Linked DNA regions of Sphaerotilus microaerophilus. The protein of the gene in region 1 interacts with the protein of each later gene in a pairwise test. Links are inferred from orthologs where the notes say so. Each region holds a gene or a part of one and is shown on either strand. Other genes may lie near its edges.

What was found.
Region 2: the proteins of NGK70_RS21895 (region 1) and secA interact in binary tests that used the Escherichia coli proteins (3 or more experiments, as listed by UniProt). The link is inferred for Sphaerotilus microaerophilus from one-to-one orthologs.

The regions. Positions count from the first base shown.
Region 1 is NZ_AP025730.1:5,106,780-5,111,911, reverse strand. The notes cover bases 950-3,874. They hold NGK70_RS21895 (maltoporin), read left to right. Parts: upstream 950-1,719; coding sequence 1,720-3,030; downstream 3,031-3,874. Other genes in these bases: NGK70_RS21890 (ABC transporter substrate-binding protein), read left to right, coding at 3,189-3,874; NGK70_RS21900 (amylosucrase), read right to left, coding at 950-1,446. Outside these bases: more of NGK70_RS21900, read right to left, coding at 1-949; more of NGK70_RS21890, read left to right, coding at 3,875-4,457; NGK70_RS21885 (carbohydrate ABC transporter permease), read left to right, coding at 4,518-5,132.
Region 2 is NZ_AP025730.1:5,766,698-5,771,219, forward strand. The notes cover bases 1,189-4,488. They hold secA (preprotein translocase subunit SecA), read right to left. Parts: upstream 4,134-4,488; coding sequence 1,389-4,133; downstream 1,189-1,388. Other genes in these bases: argJ (bifunctional glutamate N-acetyltransferase/amino-acid acetyltransferase ArgJ), read right to left, coding at 1,189-1,350; NGK70_RS25020 (M23 family metallopeptidase), read right to left, coding at 4,284-4,488. Outside these bases: NGK70_RS25005 (CaiB/BaiF CoA transferase family protein), read left to right, coding at 1-98; more of argJ, read right to left, coding at 121-1,188; more of NGK70_RS25020, read right to left, coding at 4,489-4,522. UniProt on the Escherichia coli protein: Required for protein export, interacts with the SecYEG preprotein conducting channel.

The DNA.
Region 1 (5,132 bases):
GCCCGTGCTCAGGGCCACGCCGTGCAGCAGCAGGATGCGCGCCACCGCGTGGGTGTCGCCCTGTTCGAGCCCGGCCAACGAGGCACAGGTGCCGCTGATGCGGCAGTCACCGGTGGCCGGGTTGTCCTGGAAGGGCACGCCGCGCGCGAAGCTGCCCGGAAAGCGGTTGACGTAGAAGCGGTTCAGGAACTGGCGGTGGTCGAAGCCCTGGATGCCTTCGCGGATGGCGTCCTCGTCGGCGAAGGTCCAGCCGATGTCGTCGTGGCTGCGCACGTAGTTGACCCAGGCGGTGCCCGCGGGCAGTGCGTGGCGCTCCTCCAGTGCCTGCTGCAGCAGGTTCACCTCGCGGGTGGCGAGCGTGTTCCACAGCAGCGCCATCTGCAGCGGGTTGTAGGAGATCTGGCACTCCTCTGGGGCGATGTACTTGACCACCTGGTCCGGGTGGACGATGGCCTCGGACTTGAACAGCAGCCCCGGGGCGGCGATGCGGCACACCGCGTTGAAGGCGCGGATCAGCGCGTGCGCCTGCGGCAGGTTCTCGCAGTCGGTGCCCAGCTGCTTCCAGATGAAGGCCACCGCGTCCATGCGCAGGATCTCGGCGCCCAGGTTGGCGATCGCCAGCATCTCGCCGGCCATGGCGGCGAACACTGCCGGGTTGGCGTAGTTCAGGTCCCACTGGAAGCTGTTGAAGGTGGTCCAGATCCAGCGCCCGTCGCTCAACTGCGTGAAGGCGCCCGGATGCTGGTCCGGGAAGATCTCGCGCACCGTCCGGTCGTAGGCGTCAGGCAGCCTGCGGTCCGGGAAGATCAGGTAGAAGTCCTGGCAGGCCGGATCGCCCGCGATGGCCGACACCGCCCAGTCGTGCTCGTCGGAGGTGTGGTTGAAGATGAAGTCCAGCACCAGGCTGATGCCCTCGCGGCGCAGCGCCGCGGCGAGTTCGCGCAGGTCGTCGATCGTGCCCAGGGCCGGGTTGACCTCGCGGTAGCTGCTGACGGCGTAGCCGCCATCGCTGCGATCGGCCGGGCACTTGAAGGGCGGCATCAGGTGCAGGTAGGTCAGCCCCAGTTCCTTGAAGTAGGGGATCCGGGCCATCAGGCTGCGCAGGTTGCCGGCGCAGAGGTCCACATAGCAGACGCCGCCCAGCATGCGCTCGGACTGGAACCAGTCCGGTTCAGCCTCGCGGGCTGCATCCAGTGCGCGCAGGTCGGCGGGCCGCTGGCGCCAGCCCTGCCAGGCAGTGGCGAGCACGCGGGCGAGCACATCGAGAAAGTCCGGCCGCTCGCCGTACACGCTGGCGAGCTCGTGTAGCAGCGCCGGAAAGTGCCGGGTCAGGCGGGCGTCGAAGGCCTCCCAGGCCGCGCCGCGGGCCTGACGGCCGATCTGCCGGGTCAGGGCGTGGCGGGTGTGGGCAAGCGCCAGGTGGGTTTGCTGATCGATCGTGAGCATGTCGTTGACTGCGGCGGAGGGTGGTTGGCGTGCCGGCGCAGGGAAAACAGTTGCCAGGGCGCGCCGAAGTGGCTCGGAAGCGCTTTGGATCAATGTATTCGATGCAGATGAGGTTTGTTTCAGGGTAAACCAGGATCGTCATTCAAAGCGCTTCGGATAAATTTCAAAGCGCTTTGGTTGTGGTCCAAATCATCAAAGGACTGCGCCAGGGCGATGTGAGTTCGATGCGCCGTGCGGGCGGTGTGCCCGCGATGAACTGTCTGAGGAGATCCCATGAGAACCCTGATCAGCGCCGCCTGTGCGCTTGCCGCTGCCGGTATCGCCGCCTCCGCGGCGGCTTCCCCGATCGACTTCCACGGCTACTTCCGCAGTGGCAGTGGGTCCAGCGATCAGGGCGGCAAGGAACTGTGCTTCCGCCTGCCAGGTTCGGCGGTGTGGTTCCGCCTGGGCAACGAATGCGACACCTACGGCAGCCTGACCTTCGCCTCCGAGCTGGGCAAGGTGGACGGCACGACCTTCCGGGCCCAGTTCACCACGGCCTACGGCACGCAGCAGCTGGCCAACTGGGAGCAGACCACGCCGTCCTTCCGCGAGGCCTTCGTCGAGGCGCAGGACATCGGCGCGGCGATGGGCATCGCCGGCCTGAAGGGCGCCACGCTCTGGGCGGGCAAGCGCTTCTACAAGAACCCCGACATCCACATGCTGGACTACGCCTACTGGGAACCGGCGCAGAGCCCGGGCTGGGGCCTGGACAACGTCGACGTGGGCATCGGCAAGCTGTCCTACGCCTACCTGCGCGCCGGCCAGGCCGATTGGTCGTCGAGCAAGTCGGTGGGCCAGTACCAGCCGGGCATCGTCGACGGCGGTGCCCGTGCCGCGACCTCGCATGACCTGCGCCTGCAGGACGTCGCCGTCAACCCCGGCGGCAAGCTGACGGTGGGCGTCAACCTGGTGGTCAAGGACAACCGCGACGACGCGGCGCTGGCCGATGGCGGCCAGACGGGCAAGAACGGCTTCGGACTGACGGCCGCCCACACGCAGGACAACGTCTTCGGCCTGGGTGGGTTCAATACCGTGATCGCGCAGTACACCAAGGACGCCACCGCGCTGAAGGGCTTTGCCATCGTGGCCAGCAACGACTCGCGCAAGGAGTGGATGCTGGCCGACCAGTGGGTGATCGAGCCGCAGGGCTCGCCGCTGACCGCCTCGATGACCGCCGGCCTGCGCCAGTCCGAGGTCAACGGCAGCAAGACGCGCGACATCTGGGTCGGTGCACGCCCGCAGTACCACATCAACAACGTCTGGAGCCTGATGTCCGAGGTGGGCTACCAGCAGGTCAAGCCCGAGGGCCAGGACACCCGCACGCTGGCCAAGCTGACGGCGGGCACGCAGTTCTCGATGGGCCGCAGCATCTGGTCGCGCCCGGCGATCCGCTTCTACGGCACCTACGCCAAGTGGAACGATGCGGCCGCAGCGGCGGGCGGCGTGGCCTGCACCGGCCGGGACTGCGGCACCCCGGTCTCCACCTACGCCAACAAGCGCAGCGGACTGGGCTACGGCGTGCAGGTGGAAGCCTGGTGGTGAACCGGCATCCACACAACCCCGCATGACGTGCGCAGCGCTGCGGACTACACTGAATGGGCGTTCAAAGCGCTTCCGATCGTGATGAACTGTCGGCATCCGAGGGCCTGTCGGGCCTCGGCCGACCTGTCACCGCCTTTCCTCCCCTCTGGAGAATCTCCATGAAGTTCAAGCTGACTCCCCTCGTTGCCGGCGCGCTGATCGCGCTGGGTACCAGCAGCGGCGCGCAGGCCGCCACCCTCACCATCTCCTGCGGCTCGGTGGGCCAGGATTTCGAGTTCTGCAAGCGTCACACCGAGGAGTGGGCGAAGAAGACCGGCCACACGGTCAAGCTGTTCACCCTGCCGCAGTCCACCACGGACCTGCTTGGGCTTTACCGGCAGATGTTCGCGGCCAAGAGCGGCGACGTGGACATCATCAATGTCGACGTGGTCTGGCCCGGCATGATCAAGGACCACCTGATCGACCTGAAGCCCTACAGCAAGGGCGTCGAGAAGGACCACTTCCCGTCGATCGTGGCCAACAACACGGCCGACGGCAAGCTGATCGCGATGCCCTGGTTCACCGACGCCGGCCTGCTCTACTACCGCAAGGACCTGCTGGACAAGCACGGGGAAAAGCCGCCCACCACCTGGGAGCAGCTGGCTGCCACGGCCAAGAAGATCCAGGATGCCGAGCGCAAGGCCGGCAATGCCGACATGCAGGGCTTCGTCTTCCAGGCCAAGGCCTACGAGGGCCTGACCTGTGACGCGGTCGAGTGGCTGACCAGCTACGGCGGCGGCAACATCGTGGATGCCAGCGGCAAGGTGACGGTCAACAACCCGCAGGCGGCCAAGGCGCTGACCACGGCGGCCTCGTGGATCGGCACGATCGCCCCGACCGGCGTGCTGAACTACGGCGAGGAAGACGCTCGCGGCGTGTTCCAGAACGGCAACGCCGTCTTCATGCGCAACTGGCCCTATGCCTGGAGCCTGGGCAATGGCGGCGACAGCAAGATCAAGGACAAGATCGGCGTGTCGGCCCTGCCCAAGGGCGGCGAGGGGGGCAAGAACGCCGCCACGCTGGGCGGCTGGCAGCTGGCGGTGTCGAAGTACTCCAAGGAACAGAAGCTGGCCGCCGAGCTGGTGATGTACCTGACCTCCAAGGAGATCCAGAAGGAGCGCGCGATCAAGGGCTCGTTCAACCCGACCCTCCCGGCGCTGTACAAGGACAAGGACGTCCTGGCCGCCGTGCCCTTCTTCGGCAACCTGTACGACGTGTTCACCTCGGCCGTGCCACGTCCCTCCACCGCCACCGGCCTGAAGTACAACGAGGTCAGCGCCGCCTTCTGGAACGCTACCCACGATGTGCTGTCCGGCAAGGAGCCCGCCGAGGCCAGCCTGAAGAAGCTCGAAGGCAAGCTCAACCAAGTGAAACGCGGCAAGTGGTGAGTGTGTGAATCCCGGGGGCAACGGCCCCCGGGTCTTTGCGGCGCCAAGGAGACCTGTTCGATGAGTTCGAGGACCCGCACGGCCTGGATCTTCCTGGCACCGATGCTGATCACGCTGCTGCTGGTGGCCGCCTGGCCACTGGCGCGCACGATCTGGTTCAGCTTCACCGACGCCAACATCAACGACATCGGTGCGGCCCAGTTCGTCGGCTGGACCAACTACGTCGGCGACTACGGCCTGTTCGCCAACCCCAACAACACCGAGGGTTTCTGGTCCGGCGACTGGGGCGTGTCCATCCGCAACACCTTCCAGTTCGCGCTGGTGTCGGTGGCGCTGGAGACGCTGTTCGGCCTGGGCGTGGCGGTGCTGCTGAACCAGGAGTTCAAGGGCCGCACGCTGGTGCGCGCCGCGGTGCTGGTGCCCTGGGCGATCCCGACCATCGTCTCGGCCAAGATGTGGGGCTGGATGCTGCACGACCAGTTCGGCATCGTGAACGCCATCCTGCAGGGCTGGGGCCTGATCGACACCAAGATCGCCTGGACCGCCGAGCCCGCCTGGGCGCTGTGGACCGTGGTGGCGGTGGACGTGTGGAAGACCACGCCCTTCATGGCGCTGCTGATCCTGGCGGCCCTGCAGACCCTGCCCAGCGACTGCTACGAGGCCGCCAAGGTCGAC
Region 2 (4,522 bases), 660 kb from region 1 along the record:
CGCAACACCCGCACAACCGGGCACGCGGCACCTTCACGGTGGATGCGGCCGGCCGGATCAGCGCCGCGTTCGCGCCGCGCTTTCTACCGCTGGGCTGACCGCCCGCGCAAACACCAGTCGTCAGGAGCGGTAGTCCGCGTTGATCGTCACGTAGTCGTGCGACAGGTCGCAGGTCCAGACCGTGGCGTGGCGGTTGCCGCGGTGCAGGTCCACCCGCACGGTGATCTCGGCCTGCTTCATCACGCGCTGGCCGTCCTCTTCCCGGTAGTCCGGGTGGCGGCCGCCGGCGCGGGCGACGTGCACATCGTCCAGGTAGAGGTCGATCAGGCCCTGGTCGAGGTCGTCGATGCCGGCGTAGCCCACCGCGGCCAGGATGCGGCCGAGGTTGGGGTCGCTGGCGAAGAAGGCCGTCTTGACCAGCGGCGAATGCGCGATCGCATAGGCCACTTGCCGGCACTCTTCCTTGGAGCGCCCCCCGTCGACGCGGATGGCGATGAACTTGGTGGCGCCTTCGCCGTCGCGCACGATCGCCTGGGCGAGCTGCTGCGACACCGCGATCACCGCCTCGCGCAGCAATTCGCCGTCGGCCGAGTCCAGCGCGGTGATCGTCGGGTTGCCGGCCTGCTGGCTGGCAATCAGCACGAAGCTGTCGTTGGTCGAGGTGTCGCCGTCGATGGTGATGCGGTTGAAGCTGTGGTCGGCCGCCTCGCGCACCAGGGCCTGTACCAGCGCCGGCTCGATCACCGCGTCGGTGGCCACGAAGCCCAGCATCGTGGCCATGTTCGGGCGGATCATGCCGGCGCCCTTGGCGATGCCGGTCACGGTCACGGTCCGGCCACCGATCGTGACCTGGCGCGACGCCGCCTTGGGCAGCGTGTCGGTGGTCATGATGCCCTCGGCGGCCTGGGCCCAGTTCGCCGGCTTCAGGTCGGTGATCGCCGCCGGCAGGCCGGCGATGATCCGGTCGATCGGCAGCGTCTCCATGATCACGCCGGTGGAGAACGGCAGCACGTCCTGGCGCGCCAGGCCCAGCTGCGCGGCCAGCGCGTCGCAGACGGCGTTGGCCCGCGCCAGACCGTCGGCCCCGGTTCCGGCGTTGGCGTTGCCGGTGTTCACCACGATCGCGCGGCTGCCCCGCCCGGCGGCGAGGTGCTCGCGGCAGATCTGCACCGGCGCAGCGCAGAAGCGGTTGAGCGTGAAGACGCCGGCCACCGTGCTGCCCGGCGCGAGGCGGAACACCGTCACATCGCGGCGGTTGGCCTTGCGCACACCGGCCATCGCGGTGCCGATCTCGACCCCGGCGACCGGGTGCAGATCCTCAGGATTCGGGGCAACAAGGTTCACGGGCATGTCGGTTCCTTCTTGGCGTCAGCCGCAACGGGGGTGGGTCACGCCAGTTTGCCGTGGCACTGCTTGAACTTCTTGCCACTGCCGCAGGGGCAGGGGTCGTTGCGCCCCACGCGCGGCAGGGCGTCGGCCAGCGTGGCCGGGTCGGTCTCCTGCGCCACGCTGCCATCCTCGTTCGGGTGGGTGTAGGTGACGTTGGAGAAATGCTCGGCGCGCTCCTCGATGGCCTCGGCCGCCTGGGCGACCTCTTCCTGGCTCTGGATGCGCACCGTCATCAGCAGGCGGGTGACCTCCAGCTTGACCGAGCCGAGCAGCTGGCTGAACAGCTCGAAGGCCTCGCGCTTGTACTCCTGCTTCGGGTTCTTCTGGGCGTAGCCGCGCAGGTGGATGCCCTGGCGCAGGTAGTCCAGCGCCGCCAGGTGTTCACGCCAGTGCGTGTCCAGCGACTGCAGCAGCACCATGCGCTCGAAGCTGGCGAACTGCTCCTGCCCGACCAGCTCCAGCTTGGCGGCAAAGACCTCGTCGGCGGCCTTGGCGACCATCTCGACCACGTCCTCGTCGGTGACGGCGTCGCTCTTCTCGACCATCGCCTTCACGCCGGCCTCGACCTGCCACTCCTCGCGCAGGGTCTTCTCCAGCGCAGGCAGGTCCCACTGCTCCTCGACGCTTTCGGCGGGCACGTAGGTGCGCACCACGTCGGTCATCGCGCCGCGGCGCAGATGGGCGATCTGGGCGTCGATGTCGGTCTGCTCCAGCAGCTCGTTGCGCTGGGCGTAGATCACCTTGCGCTGGTCGTTGGCGACGTCGTCGTATTCGAGCAGCTGCTTGCGCATGTCGAAGTTGCGCGCCTCGACCTTGCGCTGCGCGCTCTCGATGCTGCGCGTCACGATGCCCGCCTCGATGGCCTCGCCGTCGGGCATCTTCAGGCGCTCCATGATCGCCTTGACGCGGTCGCCGGCAAAGATGCGCATCAGCGAGTCTTCGAGCGACAGGTAGAAGCGCGAGCTGCCCGGGTCGCCCTGGCGGCCGGCGCGGCCGCGCAGCTGGTTGTCGATGCGCCGGCTCTCGTGACGCTCGGTGGCAATGATGCGCAGGCCGCCCAGCGCCACCACCTGCTCGTGCAGGCCCTGCCACTCGCCCTTGAGCTGGGCGATGCGCGCGGCCTTCTCCTCGGCCGAGAGGGCCTCGTCGGCCTCGACGAACTGCACCTGCTTCTCGACGTTTCCGCCCAGCACGATGTCGGTGCCGCGGCCCGCCATGTTGGTGGCAATGGTGACCATCTTCGGCCGGCCGGCCTGGGCGATGATCTCCGCCTCGCGGGCGTGCTGCTTGGCGTTGAGCACCTGGTGCGGCAGGCCCGCCTTGTTCAGTAGCTCGGAGACACGCTCGGAGTTCTCGATCGAGGTGGTGCCCACCAGCACCGGCTGGCCGCGCTCGTAGCACTCGCGGATGTCGGCGGTGACGGCGTCGTACTTCTCGCGGTCGGTCTTGTAGACCAGGTCCAGCTCGTCGCGGCGCACGGTCGGCCGGTTCGGCGGGATCACCACCGTTTCCAGGCCGTAGATCTCCTGGAACTCGTAGGCCTCGGTGTCGGCCGTACCGGTCATGCCGCCGAGCTTGGCGTACATGCGGAAGTAGTTCTGGAAGGTGATCGAGGCGAGCGTCTGGTTCTCGGGCTGGATCTGCACGCCTTCCTTGGCCTCGACCGCCTGGTGCAGGCCGTCGCTCCAGCGTCGTCCGCTCATCAGGCGGCCGGTGAACTCGTCGACGATCGTCACCTCGCCGTTCTGCACCACGTAGTGCTGGTCGCGGTGGAACAGGTGGTGCGCACGCAGCGAGGCGTAGAGGTGGTGCACCAGCGTGATGTAGGACGCGTCGTACAGCGACGCCCCCGGCGGCAGCAGGCCGGCCTCGGCCAGCGCCCGCTCGGCGTTCTCGTGGCCGTCCTCGGTGAGCACGACCTGGTGGGTCTTCTCGTCGGCGGTGAAATCGCCCGGCTCGATCACACCCTCGCCGGTGCGCGGGTCGGCCTCGCCAACCTGCTTCTTCAGCCTGGGCACCACCGCATTGATGCGCAGGTACAGGTCGGTGTGGTCCTCGGCCTGGCCAGAGATGATCAGCGGCGTGCGTGCCTCGTCGATCAGGATCGAGTCCACCTCGTCGACGATGGCGTAGTTGAGCGGGCGCTGCACCCGGTCGGCCACCTCGTAGACCATGTTGTCACGCAGGTAGTCGAAGCCGTACTCGTTATTGGTGCCGTAGGTGATGTCGCTGGCGTAGGCGGCCTGCTTCTCCTCGCGCGACATGTTGGGCAGGTTGATGCCCACGCTCAGGCCGAGGAAGTTGTACAGCCGGCCCATCCACTCGGCGTCGCGGCGCGCGAGGTAGTCGTTGACCGTCACCACATGCACGCCCGTACCGGCCAGCGCGTTGAGGTAGACCGGCAACGTGGCCATCAGCGTCTTGCCCTCGCCGGTGCGCATCTCGGCGATCTTGCCGTTGTGCAGCACCAGGCCACCGATGAGCTGCACGTCGAAGTGCCGCATCTTCAGCACCCGCTTGCTGGCTTCGCGGACCACCGCGAAGGCCTCGGGCAGCAGGTCGTCCAGCGAGGTGCCGCTGGCCACGCGCTGGCGGAACTCGGCGGTCCGGCCGCGCAGCTCCTCGTCGCTCAGCTTCTCGAACTGGACTTCGAGCCCGTTGATGCGGTCGACCACCCGGCGGTACTGCTTGAGCAGGCGGTCATTGCGGCTGCCGAAAATCGACGTCAGGAGCTTGGGCAACATGGAGGGGGTGCGGTGCACCTGCAGTGATGCGACCCGGACTGCAGGAGGGAGAAAAAGGGGAGACCGGAAACGACATCGGCAGCCTCTTGGCTGCCGACGGGACACATGCGGACCTGGCGGACAGGCCCCGTCACAAAGCCGATGAGTTTATCACCGGCCCCTGCGTGCCTTGCCACGCGACTGGGTGGCTGCCGCGGTCTTCTCGGCCGCGTCAAGGCCCTCGCCCCGGGCGAGGAAGCGCGCCGGGTTCTGGGGCACCCCGCCGAGCAGCACCTCGAAGTGCAGGTGCGGGCCGGTGGACCGCCCGGTGTTGCCCACCATCGCGATGTCCTGGCCGCGGCGCACCAGCTCGCCCGGCTTCACCAGGATCCGCGAGTTGTGCGCGTAGC